One region of the Pseudoxanthomonas sp. SE1 genome, then DNA from elsewhere that is predicted to be linked to it. Evidence: riboswitches for the same ligand, from Rfam matches in the RefSeq annotation. Region 1 holds a riboswitch; each other region holds the start of a gene.
The links. A riboswitch is a leader RNA that binds a small molecule or an ion and turns the genes downstream of it on or off. The one in region 1 is predicted to bind cobalamin.

Region 1 (7,221 bases):
GGCCTCACCGCATTCCGCGCGTTCCACGTTGCCGCACTTCGCTGTGCCGGCGTTGCGTGCGTGTCCGGCCGGCCGGCTTTGGAGCTTCGACAATGACGTTTGAAACCTTGGGCCTGGCGCCCGCCCTGCTGCGCGCGCTGGACGAACAGGGCTACACCCAGCCCACCCCCATCCAGGAACAGGCCATCCCGCTGGCCCTGGCCGGCCATGACCTGCTGGCCGGCGCCCAGACCGGCACCGGCAAGACCGCTGCGTTCGGCCTGCCGCTGATCCAGTACCTGGCCACCACCCCGCAGGAAGTCGCCACCCGCGGCCCGCGCAAGCCGCGCGCGCTGGTGCTGACCCCCACCCGCGAACTGGCCGTGCAGGTGCATGACAGCCTGCGTGGCTACGGCAAGTACCTGCGCATCCCCAGCACCACCATCTACGGCGGCGTCGGCATGGGCAACCAGCTGGACGCGCTGCGCCGCGGCGTGGACATGGTGATCGCCTGTCCGGGCCGCCTGATCGACCACCTCGAGCGCCGCAGCGTGGACCTGTCGGGCATCGAGATCCTGGTGCTGGACGAAGCCGACCGCATGCTTGACATGGGTTTCCTGCCCTCGATCAAGCGCATCCTGGCCAAGCTGCCCAAGCAGAATCGCCAGACCATGCTGTTCTCCGCCACCTTCGCCGAACCGATCCGCGAGCTGGCCATGGAGTTCATGCGCGATCCCAAGCAGATCCAGGTCACGCCCAAGAACACCGTGGCCGAGACCATCACCCACCGCGTCCACCCGGTCGATGGCAGCCGCAAGCGCGACCTGCTGCTACACCTGCTGGCCAAGGACAGCCGCCTGCAGACGCTGGTGTTCGCCCGTACCAAGCACGGCAGCGACAAGCTGGCGATGTTCCTGGACAAGAGCGGCATCAAGACCGCGGCGATCCATGGCAACAAGTCGCAGGGTGCCCGCCAGCGCGCGCTCAGCGACTTCAAGGCCGGCCGCATCAACGTGCTGGTGGCGACCGACATCGCCGCGCGCGGCATCGACATCGACCAGCTGCCGCAGGTGATCAACTTCGACCTGCCGATGGTGGCCGAGGACTACGTGCACCGCATTGGCCGCACGGGCCGCAACGGCTCGACGGGCGAAGCGATCTCGCTGGTCGCGCAGGATGAAGCCAAGTACCTGCGCGCCATCGTGCGCATGCTGGGCCGCGACGTGGACCTGCGCGACGTGCCGGGCTTCGAACCGCAGACACCGATCCGCTGGGGCAACAGCGCGCCGGGCAAGGCTGAGCAACCCGCCGGCGAACGCACCCCGCGCCGCAACGGCCCGCAGAAGCACGCGCGTCGTCCGCACAGCGAGGCCCCGCGCCACGCCCACGCCGGCCCGAAGAAGCACGGAAGCGGTCCGCGTCGCGAAGGCGACCGCCGCCCCGGTGGTGCGCGTCCCAGCCAGGCACGCCCTGCCCGTTGAGTCGTTCGTGCGGCGCCCTCACCGGCGCCGCACGTCTGTTGCCACGCCCTCTAGAATCGCCGCATGGACATCTTCAAGGTCTTCACCGTGGAAGCCGCGCACCGGCTGCCGCACGTGCCGGACGGGCACAAGTGCGCACGCCTGCACGGTCATTCGTTCCGCATCGAACTGCATCTCTCCGGCCCGGTCGACCCGCAGGCCGGCTGGGTGATGGACTTCGCCGATGTGAAGGCCGCCTTCAAGCCGATCTACGACCGGCTCGACCATCACTACCTCAACGACATCCCCGGCCTGGACAACCCGACCAGCGAGCAGCTCGCGAAGTGGATCTGGGACCAGACCAAACCGGTACTGCCGCTGCTGAGCGCCATCGTGGTGCATGAAACCTGCACGTCCGGGTGTCGGTATACCGGCCCCTGAGGCATGAAACCGGTTTCATACCACCGCATACAAGCGTTTGATTTTTAACGGCTCCTGACCGTTCGTCGGATTTCCATACGCCACTTATTGCACTGCAACATGGATGTGTCTATGCTGCGTCGCAACAGATGGGAATCCCCTTTCAGGAGCACGCCATGACCACGCAATTCAACGAAAGCTTCAGCCAGTTCACGCACCAGTTCGCCGCCGCTGCCTCGCGCGCCAACCGTCTGGCCCTGGAAAGCGCCGAGACCGTGTTCGGCGTGCAGCTGAAGACCTTCGAAAAGAACATCGACGCCACCACCGCCTTCTTCGGCGAGCTGGCTGAAACCCGCGACCTCGAAGGCTACAAGACCCTGTGGCCGAAGGGCATGCAGGTGGCCAAGGACAACGCCGAGCGCGTCGTCGCCGCCAGCCAGGAAGTGTTCGGCCTGGGCCTGAAGACCGGTGAGGCCTTCGGCCAGCTGGTGAAGACCCAGTTCGAGACCGCGACCGACAACGTCCAGGCCTCCGTGGCCAAGGCGACCAAGGCCGCCAAGGGCAAGTAAGACCCGCCCGCTCCACCGTTCGTTTATTGCGCGGCTCCCCCTCCCTCCGCGCAGCCAACCCGGCAGCCCCCACGCTGCCGGGTTTTTTATTGCCTGCGCACCCAAGCTTTCTCGTGGAGGGCCTTCAGGCCCGATGCTTTTCCGGTATCACCTGTCGGGCCTGAAGGCCCTCCTACAGGGAAATCGCGATGTGCCAGCTGAGCTGCCTGGCGTCGATGTCCGGCGCATGCGGCAACCTCCCCCAGCACGGCACGGGCATGCGCACGGACAGCAGGGCGAAGTTCTCGTCCCGGCGCTCCATCTCCGGATCGACCTCGTTGGCGATCCAGCCGACCAGGCGCGCACCGTCGTCCTGGATCGCGCGCGCGCTGAGCCGCGCATGGTTGATGCAGCCCAACCGCATGCCCACCACCAGCAGCACCGGCAGGCGCAGTTCCTGGACAAGGTGCCGCTGATCGAGCGTCGCCGTCAGCGGCGCGGCCCAGCCACCCACGCCTTCCACCAGCACCAGATCAGCCAGCGGATGCAGGCGGTCGAACGCTGAAACCAGCACGCCCAGCTGGACGTCGACGCCCGCATCGCGGGCTGCGATCTCCGGCGCCAGCGGCGCAGGCAGGGCGTAGGGATTGAGGTCGTCGTACGGCGGCAGGGGATCGCTCGCCGCCTGCAGGGCCAGTGCATCGTCGTTGCGCCAGCCGGCCGCCGTTGAGGTACAGCCGCTGGCGACCGGTTTCATGCCGACCGCGCGCAACCCGCGCGCACGGAACGCATGTAGCAAGGCCGCGCTGGCGACGGTCTTGCCGACGCCGGTATCGGTACCGGTGACGAACAGCCGATCCAATGCGCGGTCCATCAAGGTCCCGCCGCCACACTGCCATCGCCCAGTCCTGACGCCGGCGCATTCGGGTAATCCACGTTCATGCCGGCGATCATATCCGGCCCTCCCTGGACCCGCAGAGTAGAATCGTCCCCATGTCATTCGCCTCGCAAACGCTCACCGGCAGCAAGCCGGAACAATACGCACAGCTCGCCGCGCAGGCCCGTGCCCTGCTGGCCGGCGAACCCGACCGGATCGCCAATGCCGCCAACCTGTCGGCACTGCTCTACCACGCGCTGCCGGACTTCAACTGGGCCGGCTTCTATTTCTTCGATGGCCGGGAATTGGTCGTTGGCCCGTTCCAAGGCTTACCAGCCTGCGTGCGGATCCCGTTGGACAAGGGGGTCTGCGGAGCCGCCGCACGCACCCGCCAGACCCAGCGCGTGGACGATGTGGAGGCTTTCCCGGGCCACATCGCCTGCGATTCGGCTTCACGCTCGGAGTTGGTGGTACCGCTGGTGAAAGGGGACGAACTGGTCGGCGTGCTCGACCTGGACAGCCCACGCCTGGCGCGCTTCGATGCCGACGACCAGGCGGGCATGGAACGCATCGCCGCCATCTTCGTGGATTCGCTGACATGACAGGCACCAAGCTGCGCAACATCGGCCCCAAGTCCGCCGCCTGGCTGCGCCAGGTCGGCCTGCGTACGCAGGAGGATCTGGAATCGGTAGGCGCGGTGGAAGCCTTCATCCGGGTCAAGCGCGCGGGGTTCCGCCCCAGCCTCAACCTGCTCTACGCGCTGGAAGGCGCGCTGCTCGACTGCCACTGGCAGCAGCTGCCCGAGGACCGCCGTAGCGCACTGCTGGTGGCCTACGATGCCGCCGCCGCGCTGCTGCCGCCCCCGCGCGGCCGCCCCGCCGCCGGCCCGGTGACAACCACGCACACCGAGCGCGAAGAAGACACGGGCCCATCGCTGAACCTGTTCGACTCTCCGGGCAGCGACGACTGATTCCTGTAGGAGGGGCTTCAGCCCCGACGCTTTTCAGCAACGCCGTCGGGGTCGGGTCGAAAAGCATCGGGGCTGAAGCCCCTCCCACACCTCTGCGGACAGGAACGCTTGGGCTTCCCGTATACTGCGCGCGCTTTCAGGTGACCCGCGGCGTCCGCGTCCGGGTTGAAACGGGAAGCCGGTGAACCGCGCAGGCGGCATTCCGGCGCTGCCCCCGCAACGGTAGGCGAAGACAACCTCGGCATCGGCCACTGTGCGTCCAACGCATGGGAAGGCGCCTTGGCAGCGTGCATCGCGCACGCCTTCGCAAGCCCGGAGACCGGCCTGGAAGTCCACTGGTTGCGATGCGGAGGGCGTCGCGGCGTGCCGCGCCGCTGCCTGTCTGCCGCGCTGTCCGCAACGCTCCCTTCCCCGTCGCAACTCCACGCCGAAGAATGCGCGCGGGGCGCGCGATGGAGTTGAATCCGATGTACAGCCGTTTCCCCCTTTCCCACCTGGCCCTCGCGGTCGCGCTGGCACTGCCGTTCACGGTGCACGCGCAGGACCGCGACACGACCGACCTCGACGAAGTCGTGGTATCCGGCACCCGTACCGCTGTCGCGGTCGAGGACAGCCTGGTCCCCGCGCAGGTGATCAGCCGCGAAGCGATCCAGCGCAGCCAGGCCCGTTCGTTGTCCGAACTGCTGCAAGGCCGCGCCGGCATTTCGCTGGGCAACCAGGGCGGCGCCGGCAAGATCACCACGCTCAACCTGCGCGGCACCGAATCGGACCATGTGCTGGTGCTGATCGATGGCGTCCGCATGGGCTCGGCGACCGCCGGCCTGCCGGCGCTGCAGGATCTGCCGATCGACCAGATCGATCGCGTCGAGATCGTGCGCGGCCCGCGTTCGAGCCTGTACGGCTCGGAAGCCATCGGCGGCGTGATCCAGGTGTTCACCCGTCGGAACACGGGCAAGGTGCGCCCGAACTTCCGCATCGGCGTTGCCAGCGACAGCACCCGTGAAGCCAGTGCCGGCATCGGCGGGGGCAATGCGCGCGGCTGGTACGGCGCCGACGTGGCGTATGCGCGGACGGATGGCTTCAACGCCTGCCGTGGACGCGGTCCGGATCCGGGCATTCCGTTCGACTTCGGCGCCGGGTGCTTCACCGACGAACCCGACCGTGATGGCTACCGCAATACGTCGGCCAACCTGCGCGGCGGCTACACCTTCACCGATACGCTGACGATGGAAGCCAACGCGCTGCGCGCCGAGGGCAAGAGCGAATTCGACGGCAGCTTCACCAATCGATCCGAAACCGTGCAGCAGGTGATCGGCGCCAAGCTGCGCTATGCGCCCAGCGAGAAGACGAGCCTGCAGCTGAGCCTGGGCCGCAACGACGACAAGTCCGACGACTTCAACGACGATGTGCAGTCCGGCTATTTCGAGACGCGCCGCTACGTGGCGTCGCTGCAGGGCGATTTCACGGTGGCCGCCAACCAGCTGCTGACCACCGGCATCGACTGGCAGGACGACGAGGTGGAAAGCGCCACCGACTTCGACATCACCCAGCGCGACAACCTGGCCGGCTTCGTCGAGTACCAGGGCCGCTTCGGCGCACACCAGCTGCAGGCCAGCGTCCGCAACGACGACAACGAGCAGTTCGGCAACCACACTACCGGCAGCCTGGGCTACGGCTTCGGCTTCGGCAACGGCCTGAAGCTGACCGCCAGCCTGGCCACCGGCTTCAAGGCGCCGAGCTTCAACGACCTGTACTACCCGTTCTTCGGCAACCCCGACCTGAAGCCCGAAGAATCCGAGAGCATCAACCTCGGCATCGCGCAGTACGTGGACGGTTGGAGCTGGACGTTCAACGTGTACCAGAACGAAGTCGACCAGTTGATCTCCTACGACGCGGCGATCTTCCTGCCGAACAACATCGACGAAGCACGCATCCGCGGCGCGGAGTTCACTGTCGACTTCACGCTGGGCGGCTTCGACATCGCCACCCAGCTGAGCCACACCGATCCGCGCAATCGTTCCACCGGCGCCAACCATGACAACCTGCTGGCGCGCCGCCCGCGCGACACCGCGCGCATCGACGTGGACCGTGCGTTCGGCGCATTCCGCACCGGCGTGACGTTCAACGCTGCGGGCGAGCGCTACGACAACCTGGCCAACACCGACCGCCTGGGCGGCTACAGCACGCTGGACCTGCGGCTGGAGTACGCGATCGCCCCGGCGTGGACACTGCAGGCGAAGGTGGGCAACGTGTTCGACCGCGAATACGAAACCATCGCCTGGTACAACCAGGCCGGCCGCACCTACGGCCTCAGCCTGCGCTACCAGCCGACGGAATGACACGACGGAGCACGCGACAGAAGAAAGCCCGGCATCGCCGGGCTTTCTTTATCTGATCACCCCGTCGCCCGCTCCGCTTCGTCGAACAACCCCGGCTGGGTCGCCACCTCGTCCCGGTCGCGGAAGCCGGACAGGCCCACGCCCACCAACCGGTAACGCGTGGCCGCCGGCAGGTCCACGCGCTCGCGCAGCGCGAGTGCGATGCCGACGAAATCCTGCGCCGTCACCGGAGGCGACTCCGGCGTGAAACTTCGGGTGAGGAGGCGGAACTGCGAGGTCTTCAGCTTCAGCACGACGGTGCGGCCCACGCGCTCGGTCTTGCGGCTGGCCTGCCACGCCTTTTCCGCGATGCGGACGATGTGCGGTTCCAGCTCGGACAACAGCAGGTCCGTGGCGAACGTATCCTCCGACGAGATCGACTGGACGGGCTGGTCGGGCTCCACCGGGCGCTCGTCGATACCGCGTGCGCGCCGGTAGAGGCTGCCGCCGAAGCTGCCGAAGCGCTGTTCCAGATCGCGCTGCTCGAAGGTGCGCAGGTCGCCGACGGTGTGGATGCCGGCCGCGTTCAACTTGCCCTGCATCACCTTGCCCACGCCCGGAATGCGTTCGACCGGCAAGGGTGTCAGGA
Region 2 (7,221 bases), 500 kb from region 1:
CCAGCGCCTGCCGCATCTGTGCGCCATCGCCCACGCCACGCACGTCGAAGCCCTGCGACTCCAGGTAGCGCACCAGCAGCTCGCGCAGCCGCACGTCGTCGTCCACCAGCAGGATGCGCGCTGAAGTTTCGTCCATGCGGCCACTATCGCCCGCCGCCGCGATGCCCGGCAAACCCTGCCGGCAGCCCGTTTGTAAGCAGATGTTTCCAGCGCCGCCGGCAGACACATCTGCTGTCAACCACGACACACCTGCCGCCGTTGCCCGCCCTACCGTGGTCCTGCCGCCGCTTCCCTGCGCGGCCCCACCCCCCGACGAGGATTCCGCCATGAGCAAGACCCCGTTCCTGATCGCCACTGCCTTCGCCCTGTGTGCCACCACCCTGTTCGTCGACCATGCCGAAGCCCGCGAGCGCAGCCGCGCCGTGCAGCGCACCGCCCAGGGCGGCAGTGTTGCCACGGAGCGCAGCAACGCGCGCTTCGACAGCCAGCGCCAGCGTTCCTGGCAGGCCGATGGCCAGGGCAACGGCTCTGCCGCGCGCAGCGGCAGCGTGGCCGGGGCCAACGGCGGCAGCGCCGGTTACGACCGCAGCGCCTACCGCAATGCCAATGGCAGCGCGGGCCGCCAGGGCAGCGCCTATGCCAACGGTCCGAACGGCGGCACCGCCAGCACCAGCGGCGGCATCAGCCGCGACGCGGACGGCAACGTCAGCGGTGCGCGCAGCACCACCGCCACCGGCGCGAACGGCAACAGTTACAACGGCAGCACGACCGTGTCCGGCGGCACGGTGACGCACACCGGCACCTGCACCAACGCCAGCGGCGAGACCATCGCCTGCCCGCGCGGCAACTGATCGGCCGGCTGCACCCGCTTTCCCGCAGGCGCGGCGGCATGGCACTCCCCCCTGCCGCACGGATGCATTCCCGCACCGCCGCGCCTGCACCTTTTCCTTACTTCACCCGGAGATTCCCGATGTCCCGTTCCATCCTGCTCCCCCTCGCCACCACGTTGTCCATCTTTGCGCTGGTGGCTGCCCCGGCCGGCGCACAGCAGCGCACGCTGACCGAAGAACAGAAAGCCACGCTGCAGGAACGGTTGAAAGCCGCCGATGCCAATGGCGATGGCCTGATCGACAAGGCGGAAGCCGAGGCGAAACTGCCGCGGATCGCCAAACGTTTCGACACCCTCGACGCCAACAACGACGGCAAGCTCTCGCCCGATGAAATGCGCGCCGCCGGCCAGAAGATGGCCGGGCGTCGCGCACGCTGAGGCCGCGTGATGGACGGCACGCGCGTGTTCGCAGGCCTGCCTCTGCTGGTGCTGGTCGCCGTCGCCGCCGTGGAAGCCGCATGGCTGGTGCGGCGCGGCGTGCGCTACGACTGGAAAGGCTATTGGGCTTCGCTCGGCGATGCCGCCGGCCGCGCGCTGCTCGGCCTGGTGGTCCAGGGTGGCGTGGTGGCGGTGTTGCTGTTCGCGATCTGGGAGCTCCGCCTGACCACGATCGCGATGGACCGGCCCTGGCACTGGGTGGCGCTCTTCGTCGGCCAGGAGTTCTGCTACTACTGGATGCACCGCGCCGACCACCGCGTGCGCTGGTTCTGGCTGAACCATTCGGTCCACCACTCGGCCACGCAGTACAACCTCTCCACCGCCTACCGGTTGGGCTGGACCGGCAAGCTGACCGGTGCCGCGGTGTTCTTCGGGCCACTGGTGTGGCTGGGCTTCCCGGTGCCCTATGTGATCGGTGCGCTGGCGGTGAACCTGCTGTACCAGTACTGGCTGCATACCGAGCTGGTGCCGCGGCTGGCGCGCCCCATCGAGTTCGTCTTCAACACGCCCGCGCACCACCGCGTGCACCACGCCAGCAATCCCGAGTACCTGGACTGCAACTACGGTGGCGTGCTGATCGTGTTCGACCGCCTGTTCGGCACCTGCCGCGAGGAAATGCCCGGCGTGCCGATCCGTTACGGGCTGGTGGACCCGGTGCACAGCTACAACCCGGTGAAGATCGCCCTCCACGCGTGGATGAAGCTGGGCCGCGACCTGCGCCGGGCGCGCGGTCTGCGGCAGGTGGGCATGACCCTGTTCGGCCCGCCCGGGTATGTCCCCGGCGGCGCGGACGAAGGCCGCCCGCGCCGCTGAGAGTGGCCCGCGCCGACGCGGCCGGCGACAATACGCGCCCCCGGCGGCCCCACGCCGCCCGCACGCCGAGCCCCATGACCGCCTTCGTTTCGCCCGACCGCATCCGCGGCCTGTTCGCCCAGGCCATGTCCGACATGTACCGCACCGAGGTGCCGCTGTACGGCGACCTGATCGAACTGGTCGGCGAGATCAACGCCGAGACGCTGCACCGCGATCCCGCACTGGCCAACCGGCTGCAACGCACGGGCGAAACCGACCGCCTGGACTTGGAGCGCCATGGCGCGATCCGGGTCGGCACGCCGGCGGAACTGGCGATGCTCGGCCGCGTGTTCGCGCTGATGGGCATGCACCCGGTGGGCTACTACGACCTGACCGTGGCCGGCGTGCCGGTGCACGCCACCGCGTTCCGCCCCCTGACCGAAGAAGCACTGGCCGCGAATCCGTTCCGCATCTTCACCTCGCTGCTGCGGCTGGAATTGATCGCGGACGCCGCATTGCGTGCCGAGGCGGAAGCGATCCTGGCGCGACGCGACATTTTCACCGCCAACGCACGCGCTTTCGTGGCGCAGGCCGAACGCGACGGCGGGCTGGACGACGCTGATGCGCAGCGCTTCGTTGCCGAAGTGCTGGAGACCTTCCGCTGGCATGGCGACGCCACCGTCTCGTTGCAGACCTACCAGGCCCTGCACGGCCTGCACCGGCTGGTCGCCGACGTGGTCAGTTTCCGCGGCCCGCACATCAACCACCTCACCCCCCGCACGCTGGACATCGACGCGGCGCAGATGGCCATGTTGGAGCGCGGCATCCAGGCGAAGGCGTTGATCGAGGGTCCGCCCCGCCGCGCCGTGCCCATCCTGTTGCGGCAGACCAGTTTCAAGGCGCTGGAAGAAGAAGTCGCCTTCCCCGACGCCTCCGGCACGCTGGTGCCCGGCAGCCACAGCGCGCGCTTCGGCGAGATCGAACAGCGCGGCCTGGCGCTGACGCCGGCCGGGCGCGAACTCTACGACCGACTGCTGGCGCAGGTGCGCCAGGCCGGTGGCGCTGGCAACACGTCGGCGGACTATCCGCAGCGGCTGGCGGCGGCATTCGCGGAATTTCCGGACGACGAAGACGCGCTGCGTCGCAATGGCCTGGGCTATTTCCGTTACCGCCTGACCGATAGTGGCGCCGCGCTACCGGCATCCGAGCGCGCAGCGATGACGCCCGATGCGCTGGTCGATGCCGGTCATGCCGTCGTCGATCCCATCGTCTACGAGGATTTCCTGCCGGTCAGCGCAGCGGGCATCTTCCAGTCCAACCTCGGCGGCGGCGAACAGCGCGCGTATGACGCGCACGCCAACCAGGAGGCCTTCGAAGCGGCGCTGGGCAAGACGATCCACGACCCGTTCGCGCTGTATGCACAGGCGCAGGACGCGTCGATCACAGCGCTGCACGCGTGACATAGGGCGGGCCAAGGCCCGCCATTGCCACCCGGACCTCGCGCCGCGGATGAGCGGCGATGCCGTCGGGTTTCCACGGCGCCCGACGCATGCGACGGTGGGCCAAGGCCCACCCTACGAGCTGACGCATGTTTCCCCGCTCCCCGTGGAACGGGGAGAGGGTGCCGAAGGCGGGTGAGGGGCGAGCGGAGTCCGGGCACCCAATGCGCCAGATCGGGACAGCAGTCTTGATGCCCAGGAGCTTCACGCACGAGTTATCACCGCGCCTGCCCCTCATCCGCCCTCCGGGCTCCTTCTCCCCGCCAGCGGGGAGAAGGATTCAACTCGTGAAACCCGCATCGCCTCGACATCGGCTGTTCCACACAACATTTGGTGTTGACGCCTCCATGCACCCCCACTATCTTGTGGCCGTCGGTTCCGGGGGTGGCTAGCCTCCGGATGAAAAGGGAAGCCGGTGCGGCCTTCGGGCCCACTCCGGCACTGCCCCGCAGCGGTAATTGGGAACGACCCCGCCACACAGCACTGAGGCCAGGCCTCGGGAAGCGGCGGATTAGGAGGAAGGCACCGCCTTCCAGGCCCATGAGTCCGAAGACCTGCCGACAGCCGCGCGATGCACACCGCGCGGTGCCGGCCGCGGATTCTCCGGGGGGAGATGGCTGGCGAAGCAGGGCGTCCGCAGTCCGTCTGCGCGATCTCGGCCCCTGCGACGCCGCTTCCCCACTGTGATTCCCCATCCGGCCTTCCGCGACCCCGCGAGGGACGGGCCGCCGCGTGCATTACGCATGGAGGAATCCCGTGACCCAGATCGACAGCGCCGTCGCCGACGCCGGCACCACCCCGTCCCAGAAGGACGCCTTTTCGCTGACCCCGCCGCCCACCGCCACCGCGATGAGCGTGACCAAGCGCAATGGCGGCCGCGAGCCGGTGGATCTCAACAAGATCGTGCGCGCGGTGCAGCGCAACTGCGAAGGCCTGCACGCCATCGACCCGATGCGCGTGGCCACCCGCACCATCTCCGGCCTGTACGACGGCGCCAGCACGCGCGAACTGGACGAACTGTCCATCCGCACCGCCGCGCTGCTGACCGGCGAGGAGCCCGAATACAGCCGCCTGGCCGCGCGCCTGCTGGCCGGCTACATCACCAAGGAAGTCACCGGCCAGGAAATCCATGCGTTCTCGCAGTCGGTCACCCGCGGCCACGAGGTAGGCCTGATCAACGACCGCCTGCTGAACTTCGTGCAGACCAATGCGCGCAAGCTCAACGATGCGCTGGACGCCTCGCTCGACCTGCACTTCGACTACTTCGGCCTGCGCACGCTGTACGACCGTTACCTGCTGCGGCATCCGCACACGCGCAAGGTGATCGAAACGCCGCAGCAGTTCTTCCTGCGCATCGCCTGCGCGCTGAGCGAGGACGTGCCCGAAGCGCTGGCGCTGTACCGCCGCATGGGCAACCTGGACTACCTGCCCAGCTCGCCGACGCTGTTCAACAGCGGCACCACCCACGAGCAACTATCCTCATGCTTCCTGCTGGATTCGCCGCAGGACACGCTGGAATCCATCTACGCCAAGTACGGCGACATCGCGCAGCTGAGCAAGTTCAGCGGCGGCATCGGCGTGAGCTACACGCGCGTGCGTTCGCGCGGCTCGCTGATCAAGTCGACCAACGGCCACAGCAACGGCATCGTGCCGTGGCTGAAGACACTGGATTCCTCGGTGGCCGCGGTCAACCAGGGCGGCAAGCGCAAGGGCGCGGCCTGCGTGTACCTGGAAACCTGGCATGCCGACATCGAGGACTTCCTTGAACTGCGCGATAACACCGGCGACGAAGCCCGCCGTGCGCACAACCTCAACCTGGCCAACTGGGTGCCGGACCTCTTCATGAAGCGGGTGGAGGCCGACCAGGAATGGTCGCTGTTCGATCCGCGCGTGGTGCCGGAGCTGACCGACCTGTACGGCGCCGCGTTCGAGCTGGCGTATACGCAGGCCGAGACGCAGGGCAAGGCGATGAAGACCCTCTCTGCCCGCAAGTTGTACGGCCGCATGATGCGGACGCTGGCCGAGACCGGCAACGGCTGGATGACGTTCAAGGACAAGTGCAACGCGGCCAGCAACCAGACGCTGCGCGCCGGCAACGTCATCCACCTGTCGAACCTGTGCACCGAGATCCTCGAGGTCACCTCGGCCGAGGAGACGGCGGTGTGCAACTTGGGCTCGATCAACCTCGCCCGCCACTTCGACGAGGATGGGTATTTCGATTTCGACAAGCTGGCCGAAACCGTCCGCCTGGCCGTGCGCCAGCTGGACCGCGTGATCGACCTGAACTTCTATCCCATCGAAACCGCGCGCCGCGGCAACCTGCGCTGGCGCCCCGTGGGCCTGGGCTGCATGGGCCTGCAGGACGTGTTCTTCAAACTGCGCCTGCCGTTCGACAGCGCCGAAGCACGTGCGCTGTCGGCGAAGATCGCCGAGACCATCTACTTCCACGCGCTGGAGACCTCGGTGGAACTGGCGCAGGAGCGCGGCCGCCATCCGTCCTTCGCCGACACCCGTGCGGCGAACGGTGAACTGCAGTTCGATGCGTGGAACGTGGTGCCCGAGAACGCCGAGCGCTGGGACGCCCTGCGCGCGCGCATCAAGGAACACGGCCTGCGCAACTCGCTGCTGATCGCCATCGCGCCGACCGCGACCATCGCCTCGATCGCCGGCTGCTACGAGTGCGTGGAGCCGCAGGTGTCCAACCTGTTCAAGCGCGAGACGCTGTCGGGCGACTTCCTGCAGGTCAACCGCTACCTGGTGGACGAGCTGAAGAAGCTGGGCCTGTGGACGGCAGAGACCCGCGACGCGATCAAGCTGTCCGAAGGCTCGGTGCAGGGCCTGGCGCAGGTGCCGGACACGCTGCAGCAGATCTACCGCACGGCCTGGGAGATCCCGATGCGTTCGCTGATCGACATGGCTGCCGGCCGCGGCGCCTTCATCGACCAGTCGGCCTCGCTGAACCTGTTCATGGAAAGCCCGAACATCGGCGCGATGTCGTCCATGTACATGTACGCGTGGAAGCAGGGCATCAAGACCACCTACTACCTGCGCTCGCGCCCGGCCACCCGCATCGCCAAGACCACGGTCAGCAGCGTCGCGGCCACCGAGCCCAAGCGCGAGTACACGCCGACCGAAGCCATCGCCTGCTCGCTGGAGAACCCGGAAGCGTGCGAAGCCTGTCAGTAATCCGCTCCCCCTGCGTCGGCCGTGACCGACCACCTTGGAACAGGAACATGGAGGTTCCCGGCGCATGGAGGCGCCACCTTTCGAATCGAGCCCCTCTCCCACCGGGAGAGGGGTTGGGGTGAGGGTACGGCGACATCAGGATGCCTGACCGTCGTTGCCTTCGCCGCACCCTCATCCGCCCTACGGGCACCTTCTCCCGAGGGGAGAAGGAGAACCACGAGAACACCGCACCATGTCCGCACACCCCAAGCAGATGCTGCTAGATCCCGGTTTCGAACTGACCCTGCGCCCGATGCGCTACCCGCAGTTCTATGACATGTACCGCGATGCCATCAAGAACACGTGGACGGTGGAAGAGATCAACTTCCAGATCGACATCACCGACCTGCATTCGAAGATGACCCCGGCCGACCGCCA
Region 3 (7,221 bases), 490 kb from region 1:
GGGCGCGGTGGGTGGCGCGCTGCTGGCGACGATCATCCCGGTGGAGTGGCTGAAGCTGGCGCTGCCGTTCCTGCTGGTGGGCATCGCCATCTATTTCGGACTGAAGCCTGACATCGGCCACGTGGACCGGCACCAGCGCATGCACCCGCTCGTGTTCGGGCTGACCTTCGTGCCGGTGATCGGTTTCTACGACGGCGTGTTCGGTCCGGGCACGGGGTCGTTCCTGATGCTGGGCTTCGTGGCGCTGGCGGGGTTCGGCATCCTCAAGGCGACGGCGCATACCAAGTTCCTCAACTTCGGCTCCAACCTCGGGGCGTTCGCGGTGTTCCTCGCGTTCGGCGCGGTGCTGTGGAAGGTGGGGCTGGTGATGGGCGCGGGACAGTTCCTCGGCGCGCAGCTGGGCTCGCGCTTCGCGATGAAGCAGGGCGCCCGCATCATCAAGCCGCTGCTGGTGACGGTGTCGATCGCACTGGCGATCCGGCTGCTGGCCGACCCGCAGCATCCGTTGCGGATGTGGTTCGCGTCCTTCTGATTCTGGATTCTGTAGGAGCGACGTGAGTCGCGACCGCGGGAATCAACCCGCCTGGATGGGTCATGCCTCGCATGATGGACGCGTGCCTGGCGTTGCAGGGCGTGCGGTCGCGACTCACGTCGCTCCTACATCTGCATCAGGCAACGGCCTAGCGGAACACCACCGTGCGATGGCCGTTGAGCAGGATGCGGTGCTCCACGTGGCGGCGCACGGCGCGGGCGAGCACCAGCGATTCGATGTCGCTGCCCATGCGGACCAGTTCCTTCGGCGTCATCGCGTGGTCCACGCGCGCGACGTCCTGTTCGATGATCGGGCCTTCGTCGAGGTCGCGGGTCACGTAATGGGCGGTGGCGCCGATGATCTTGACCCCGCGCTGGTGCGCCTGGTGGTACGGCCGGGCGCCCTTGAAGCTGGGCAGGAAGCTGTGGTGGATATTGATGGCGCGGCCGGCCAGTGCATCGCACAGCGTGGGCGAGAGGATCTGCATGTAGCGGGCCAGCACGACCAGGTCGATCCGCTCGCGTTCGACCAGGTCGATGATGCGCTGCTCCTGCTCATCCCGATGCGCCGCGGAGACCGGCAGGTGGTGGAACGCCACGCCGTAGGATTGCGCCAGTGCCGCGAAGTCGTCGTGGTTGGACGCGACGCAGGCGATCTCAACCGGCAGCTGCCGGCTGTGCACGCGGAACAGAAGGTCGTTGAGGCAATGCCCCTGCTTGCTCACCAGCACCATCAGCCGTGCCTTGCGGCGGGCGTCGTGGATCTGCCACTCCATCGCGAACGCGTCGGCCAGCGGCGCGAAGCGCGTACGCAGGGCGTCGGCGGTGATGGCCTCCGGCAGGTCGAAATGCACGCGCAGGAAGAAGCGGCCGGATTCGTCGTCGCCGAACTGCTGCGCGTCCAGGATGTTGCAGCCCGCGTCGAACAGCAGGCCGGTGACGCGATAGACGATGCCGGTGGTGTCCGGGCAGGAGAGCGTGAGGATGTGGTCGCGGCGCATGAGCGGCTGGCTTACTCGCAACGGACCGCGGTGATGCGGTTGTCGGCGTCGATGTAGACGCGCAGACGGTCGTCGCGCGTGTCGTGCTTCACGACCGTCTTCGGGCCGATGGGGTTGACCAGCCCGGCACCGCTCTCGCGCGACAGGCGCTTGAGCGTGGCCTCGTCCGCAGGTTGACCCGTCGCCCAGCCGAGGGCGGCATCGCTGCAACGGCCGCTGCCGGCCACCTGCGGTCCCGGTGTGCTGACGCAGGAAGACAGCGCGAAGACGGCGCCTGTCAGCAGGCAGGCCTGGAAAGACGAACGGCGCAACAGGCGAGGGAATGTCATGGCAGCATCTCCGGGGCGGGGGAGGATCGCTGTTTAACACACTCGCTGGCATAAAGGGCGAGCCCGCCGCCGCTGTCGACTGCCGCCATCCCACGCCCACGGAGATCGTCATGGATCGTCGCTTCGTCCTGCCGCTTGCCCTTGCCGCATCGCTGTTGCCCGCCTTTGCCTCCGGCCCCGCCGCCGCCTGTACCCGACTGGTCTATCTGGGGGCGGACAGCGACGTCATCACCGCCCGTTCGATGGACTGGAAGAACGACGTGGCGACGAACCTGTGGATCTTCCCGCGCGGCATGCAGCGCAGCGGGCAGGCCGGGCCCAACTCGATCACGTGGACGTCGAAGTACGGCAGCGTGATCGCCACCGGCTACGAGGTCTCCACCACCGACGGCATGAACGAGGCCGGGCTGATGGCCAACGTGCTGTGGCTGGTGGAATCCGAGTACCCGGCTTACGACGGACGCGGCCCGGGCCTGAGCATCGCCGCGTGGGCGCAGTACGCACTGGACAACTACGGCAGCGTGAAGGAAGCCGTCGAGGCGCTGCGCGAGGAGCCCTTCACCCTGGTGACCGACAAGGTGCCCGGCGAGGACCGGCTGGCCACGCTGCACCTGTCCCTGTCGGACGCCAGCGGCGACAGCGCCATCATCGAGTACATCGACGGCAAGCAGGTGATCCACCACGGCCGCCAGTACCAGGTGATGACGAACTCGCCGGTGTTCGAGCAACAGCTGGCGCTGAACGCGTACTGGAAGCAGATCGGCGGCACGGTGATGCTGCCGGGCACCAACCGCGCCGCGGACCGCTTCGCGCGCGCGTCGTTCTATGTCAACGTGATCCCGAAGAGCGAGGACCCGGTGAAGGCGCTGGCCAGTGTCTTCAGCGTGATCCGCAACGCATCGGTGCCGTTCGGCATCAACACGCCGGAGGAGCCGAATATTTCGTCCACGCGCTGGCGCACGGTGGCCGACCACAAGCGCAAGCTGTACTTCTTCGAATCCGCATTGACGCCGAACACCTTCTGGGTGGACCTGAAGGAAGTGGATTTCTCGAAAGACACCGGCAAGGTGCTGCGGCTCGACCTGGGCCCGGACCAGCGCAATGTGTTCGCCGGCAACGCGGTGAAGGACTTCAGGCCGGCGGAGCCGTTCGAGTTCCTGGGCCTGTAGTCACAGGTCAAACGCCAGCAGGTCGTGACCGGTGGCGGCGCGCACCACGCGTCGGTACAGCACGTTGCCGCTGCCGCCGTTGGTCAGCGCCACCAGCGCGCGCTGGCCACGGGCGTCACCGAGCGCGAAGTTCTTGAAGATCCCGCCGTTGCTGCCGGAGTGGTAGAACACCGTGCCGCGCGGCGTGGCCTCCAGGTTCCAGCCCAGGCCCTTGTCCGTCCAGCGGCCGGGCACGTCGATCTGCTTCGTCAGCATCGCGGTCCGTGTCGCCTCGGCGATCTGCCATGGTTCGCGTTGCGTACGCACCATCAGCGCCATGAAGCGCGCGTAGTCCTGCGGTGTCGTGCGCAGGCTAGCCGCGGCATTGGCCAGGATATCGCCGGGCCAGTTCACCAGCCCCTTGGGCGTGATCGCCTGCACGTCCGGCAGCGCACGCTCGGCGTCCTCGTAGCGCCACGCGGACAGCGGCTTGCCCCGGCGGTCGGCGACGGTCTGCGCGGCGTTCCAGGTGTCGCGCAGCATCTGCGGCGGCATGCCGGGTGCCTCGTCCTCGACGGCACGATGGCCGTAGACGGAACGCGCGGCGAGATCCTTGCTCCACGTGTAGCTGCTATCGCGCATGCCGGCCGGGCCGAACAGCAGGCGCTGCATCGATTCGTCCAGGCTCTCGCCAGTGATCTGCTCGACCACCAGTTGCAGCCAGAAGATCGCTTCACCGGAGTAATCGATGCGCGTGCCCGGCTTCACCGCCGGCACCAATGTTTCGTTCGCCGGATCCTTGCGCCAGTTCGGCAGTCCGGTGGAATGGCGCAGCACGTCGCGCGCGGTGACCAGATCCACCCACGGATGGTCGGCCAGGTAATCCATCCGCCGGTAACGCACCAGCGGCGCGTCGAGATCGATCACGCCCTGATCCGCCAGTTGCAGCACCGCGTAGGCGAACACCGGTTTGCTGAGCGAGGCGTCCTCGAACAGCGTGTCGTCCGCCACCGGTGTCCGCGTCTCCGCGTTCGCCATGCCGAGGTTGCGCGACCACACTACGTCGCCCCGTTCCACCACGGCCATGCCGATCGCCGGCACGCGCAACGCCTGCATCAGGCGCGGCAGGTCGGCGAGGAATGCGTCGGGGGGAATCCAGTTGGCGGCGTCGTCGCAGGCGGTGGCATGGCTGACCACAGGCCAGGCGCAGGCCGCCAGTGGAATCGTGGCCAGAGAGGCCAGCCAGCGGCGGCGATCGGGCGAAGCGGGCGGAGTTTCGATAGGCATTGCAGGCGGGCGTCCACGAAGCACTTGATTCACGAGGACGAACGAACGCATGAAACCCCGACTCCGCGTTGCGTGGCCGCGCCGCTTCAGACACTCATGAGCATGTCGAGCAGAGGAATCCGCCACTCTTCCACCGGCGCACGCTTCAGCCGGCACGCAAGCGCAACAGCGGGCTGTTCCGCGGAAGAGCTCAGCATGGCCGTGAAGACATGGTCCTCATAGGGAATCGAGAGGTGTGGGGCCACCCAGACGGCGCGTGTTCCGCCTTCGTATGCCTCCTGTACCTGGACGCGTTCCATCCCCGACAGCTCGAGCGTCCTTCCGCTCGCGGAAGACGTCAGTCGGGGCTGGATCGGCACACGCCCATCCCTCCCCGTGAGCGACAAGCGCAGGTAGTAAGGCGATCCGCGCTCGTTCGGGCGGTCGTCGTAGCCTCCGACCAGTTCCACGCGGGCAAGTCGCTCCTCGGGCGCGCAATCGCTGACGTAGTCGTGATGCCGGGCGTGTGACAGCAGGAAGAGGCTCACCACCCATGTGATCCCAAGCAGTGCGGCCACCGCCAGAAGAAGCCACTTCAGTTTGTCTGCCGTGCTCATCGCCGGACTCTAGCGGAATGTCGCGGGTGCAGGATCGCGCCGCTTGACGTCCCGCCCGCCGCCCGCGTAACGTTCGCATCGCCAAGGTTTACATCTCTTCATCCCAATGAAGCGATGGAATTGAAAGGGAAGCCGGTGCGGTCTGTTCCATGGGCCTATTCCGGCGCTGCCCCGCAGCGGTATTTGGAAACGAACCTCGCCAACAGCACTGGTCCTCGCGGACCGGGAAGCGGCGGGAAGTAGGCCAGCGCGCCACGCGCCCGTCCAAGAGCCCGAAGACCTGCCCTGGCCGGAAGACACGACCGTCTTCCGCCTGACCTGGAGCTTCCGAGGGGAGGTGGCCGGAGCCCGTGTCCGCGCGCGCCTGCCCGGATGCGTCCTCCTGCGCCCGACTTCGGCACTCCGGCTCGCCCGCGGGGGCGAAGGTCGCTGGCGTGGCGGGCTCCGGTCCGGCGCGCGGTTCCTTCGTTCCTCATCCGCCACCGCATGAGGACACGCACCATGACCACCGTTACCACGCTCGGCTTCCCGCGCATCGGCGCGAAGCGCGAACTGAAATCCGCCCTGGAAAACTACTGGCGCGGCGACACCAGCGCCGCCGACCTGCAACAGACCGCACGCGACCTGCGCCACCGCCACTGGCAGCTGCAGCGCGATGCCGGCGCCGATGTCGTGCCGTGCAACGACTTCTCGCTGTACGACCAGGTGCTGGACACCGCGTTCCTGTTCGACGCCATCCCCGACGCCTACCGCGCGCTGGCCGATGCCGATCCGCTGGCGGGCTACTTCGCGCTGGCGCGTGGCGTGCAGAAGGACGGCACCGATCTGCGCGCGCTGGAGATGACCAAGTGGTTCGACACCAACTACCACTACCTCGTGCCGGAACTGCACGCCGGCCAGACCTTCCGCCTGCGCGGCGACAAGCCGCTGTCGGAATATCGTGAAGCCGTCGCCGCAGGCCACGCCGCACGGCCGGTGCTGCTGGGCCCGGTGAGCTTCCTGCTGCTTTCAAAATGTGTGGATGGCAGCGACCGCCTCGCGCTGCTGGATCGCCTGCTGCCGGTCTACGCCGAGCTGCTGGCGAAGCTGCATGACGCGGGCGCGGACTGGGTGCAGATCGACGAGCCCTGCCTGGTGCTGGACCTGGACGACGCCACGCGCGACGCATACCTGAAGGCCTATGCGACGTTGGCGAAGAACGGGCGGCCTGCATTGTTGCTGGCCACCTACTTCGGCCGCCTGGGCGACAACCTGCTGTTGGCCTGCGCATTGCCGGTGGATGGCCTGCATGTCGACCTGGTGCGCGGCAAGGAACAACTCGACGACGTGCTGAAGCATCTTCCGAAAGGCCGCGTGCTGTCGGCCGGCCTGGTGGACGGACGCAACATCTGGCGCACGAACCTGGACAACGCGCTGATCCTGGCCAGGTACGCGCTCGGTCACGTCGGCGATAACGCGCTGTGGCTGTCGCCGTCGTGCTCGCTGCTGCATGTGCCGGTCGATCTGGCGGGCGAAAAGGCGCTGCCTTCCGACCTGAAGTCGTGGCTGGCCTTCGCGCGCCAGAAAGTGGAGGAACTGCGCCTGCTGGCCGATGCGCTGCGCGATCCGCGCGCGGCGGAGCCGGGCTTGGCCATCGCCCGCGACCGCATCGCATCGCGCCGGCAATCCGCACGCGTGCATCGTCCGGAGGTGGCCGCGCGCCTGGCCTCTGCGGAGGCCACCGACACCCACCGGGACTCGCCCTATCCGCAGCGCCGCGCCGCACAGGCGGCGCTGCTCGGCTTGCCCGGTTTCCCGACCACCACCATCGGCTCGTTCCCGCAGACCCACGAAGTGCGCGAGGCACGCGCACGGAACAGGAGCGGCAAGCTGGCGGATGCGGACTACGACGCCTTCCTGCGCGAGGAAACCGAACGCTGCGTGCGTTTCCAGGAGGACGTCGGCCTCGACGTGCTGGTGCATGGCGAGTTCGAACGCAACGACATGGTGGAGTACTTCGGCGAACAGCTGGATGGCTTCGCCTTCACGAAGAATGGCTGGGTGCAGAGCTACGGCTCACGCTGCGTGAAGCCACCGGTGATCTATGGCGATGTCTCGCGTCCGGCGCCGATGACGGTGCGCTGGTCGCAGTACGCGCAGTCGCTGACCGACCGGCCGATGAAGGGCATGCTGACCGGGCCGGTGACGGTGCTGCAGTGGTCGTTCGTGCGCGACGACCAGACGCGCGCGCAGACCTGCCGGCAGATCGCGCTGGCGCTGCGGGATGAGGTGCTGGACCTGGAAGCCGCCGGCATCCGCGTCATCCAGATTGACGAGCCCGCGCTGCGCG

Region 2: another riboswitch for cobalamin. It lies ahead of OY559_RS00455 (ribonucleoside-diphosphate reductase subunit alpha); the one in region 1 lies ahead of btuB (TonB-dependent vitamin B12 receptor).
Region 3: another riboswitch for cobalamin. It lies ahead of metE (5-methyltetrahydropteroyltriglutamate--homocysteine S-methyltransferase); the one in region 1 lies ahead of btuB (TonB-dependent vitamin B12 receptor).

The regions. Positions count from the first base shown of each region.
Region 1 covers NZ_CP113783.1:3,820,831-3,828,051, forward strand. Annotated here, with positions in the region: partial or broken gene OY559_RS17985 (DEAD/DEAH box helicase) at 93-1,388, shown strand; gene queD (6-carboxytetrahydropterin synthase QueD) at 1,524-1,880, shown strand; gene OY559_RS17995 (TIGR01841 family phasin) at 2,036-2,428, shown strand; gene bioD (dethiobiotin synthase) at 2,601-3,281, opposite strand; gene OY559_RS18005 (free L-methionine (R)-S-oxide reductase MsrC) at 3,401-3,886, shown strand; gene OY559_RS18010 (TfoX/Sxy family protein) at 3,883-4,254, shown strand; cobalamin riboswitch at 4,376-4,597, shown strand; gene btuB (TonB-dependent vitamin B12 receptor) at 4,722-6,593, shown strand; gene dinB (DNA polymerase IV) at 6,650-7,221, opposite strand, start outside.
Region 2 covers NZ_CP113783.1:91,808-99,028, reverse strand. Annotated here, with positions in the region: gene ompR (osmolarity response regulator transcription factor OmpR) at 1-136, opposite strand, end outside; gene OY559_RS00475 (hypothetical protein) at 327-851, shown strand; partial or broken gene OY559_RS00470 (hypothetical protein) at 1,106-1,225, shown strand; gene OY559_RS00465 (sterol desaturase family protein) at 1,277-2,140, shown strand; gene OY559_RS00460 (2-oxoadipate dioxygenase/decarboxylase HglS) at 2,215-3,579, shown strand; cobalamin riboswitch at 3,975-4,195, shown strand; gene OY559_RS00455 (ribonucleoside-diphosphate reductase subunit alpha) at 4,468-6,804, shown strand; gene OY559_RS00450 (ribonucleotide-diphosphate reductase subunit beta) at 7,037-7,221, shown strand, end outside.
Region 3 covers NZ_CP113783.1:82,621-89,841, forward strand. Annotated here, with positions in the region: gene OY559_RS00410 (TSUP family transporter) at 1-532, shown strand, start outside; gene purU (formyltetrahydrofolate deformylase) at 681-1,532, opposite strand; gene OY559_RS00420 (hypothetical protein) at 1,544-1,861, opposite strand; gene OY559_RS00425 (linear amide C-N hydrolase) at 1,972-3,030, shown strand; gene OY559_RS00430 (serine hydrolase domain-containing protein) at 3,031-4,296, opposite strand; gene OY559_RS00435 (hypothetical protein) at 4,383-4,892, opposite strand; cobalamin riboswitch at 4,960-5,195, shown strand; gene metE (5-methyltetrahydropteroyltriglutamate--homocysteine S-methyltransferase) at 5,394-7,221, shown strand, end outside.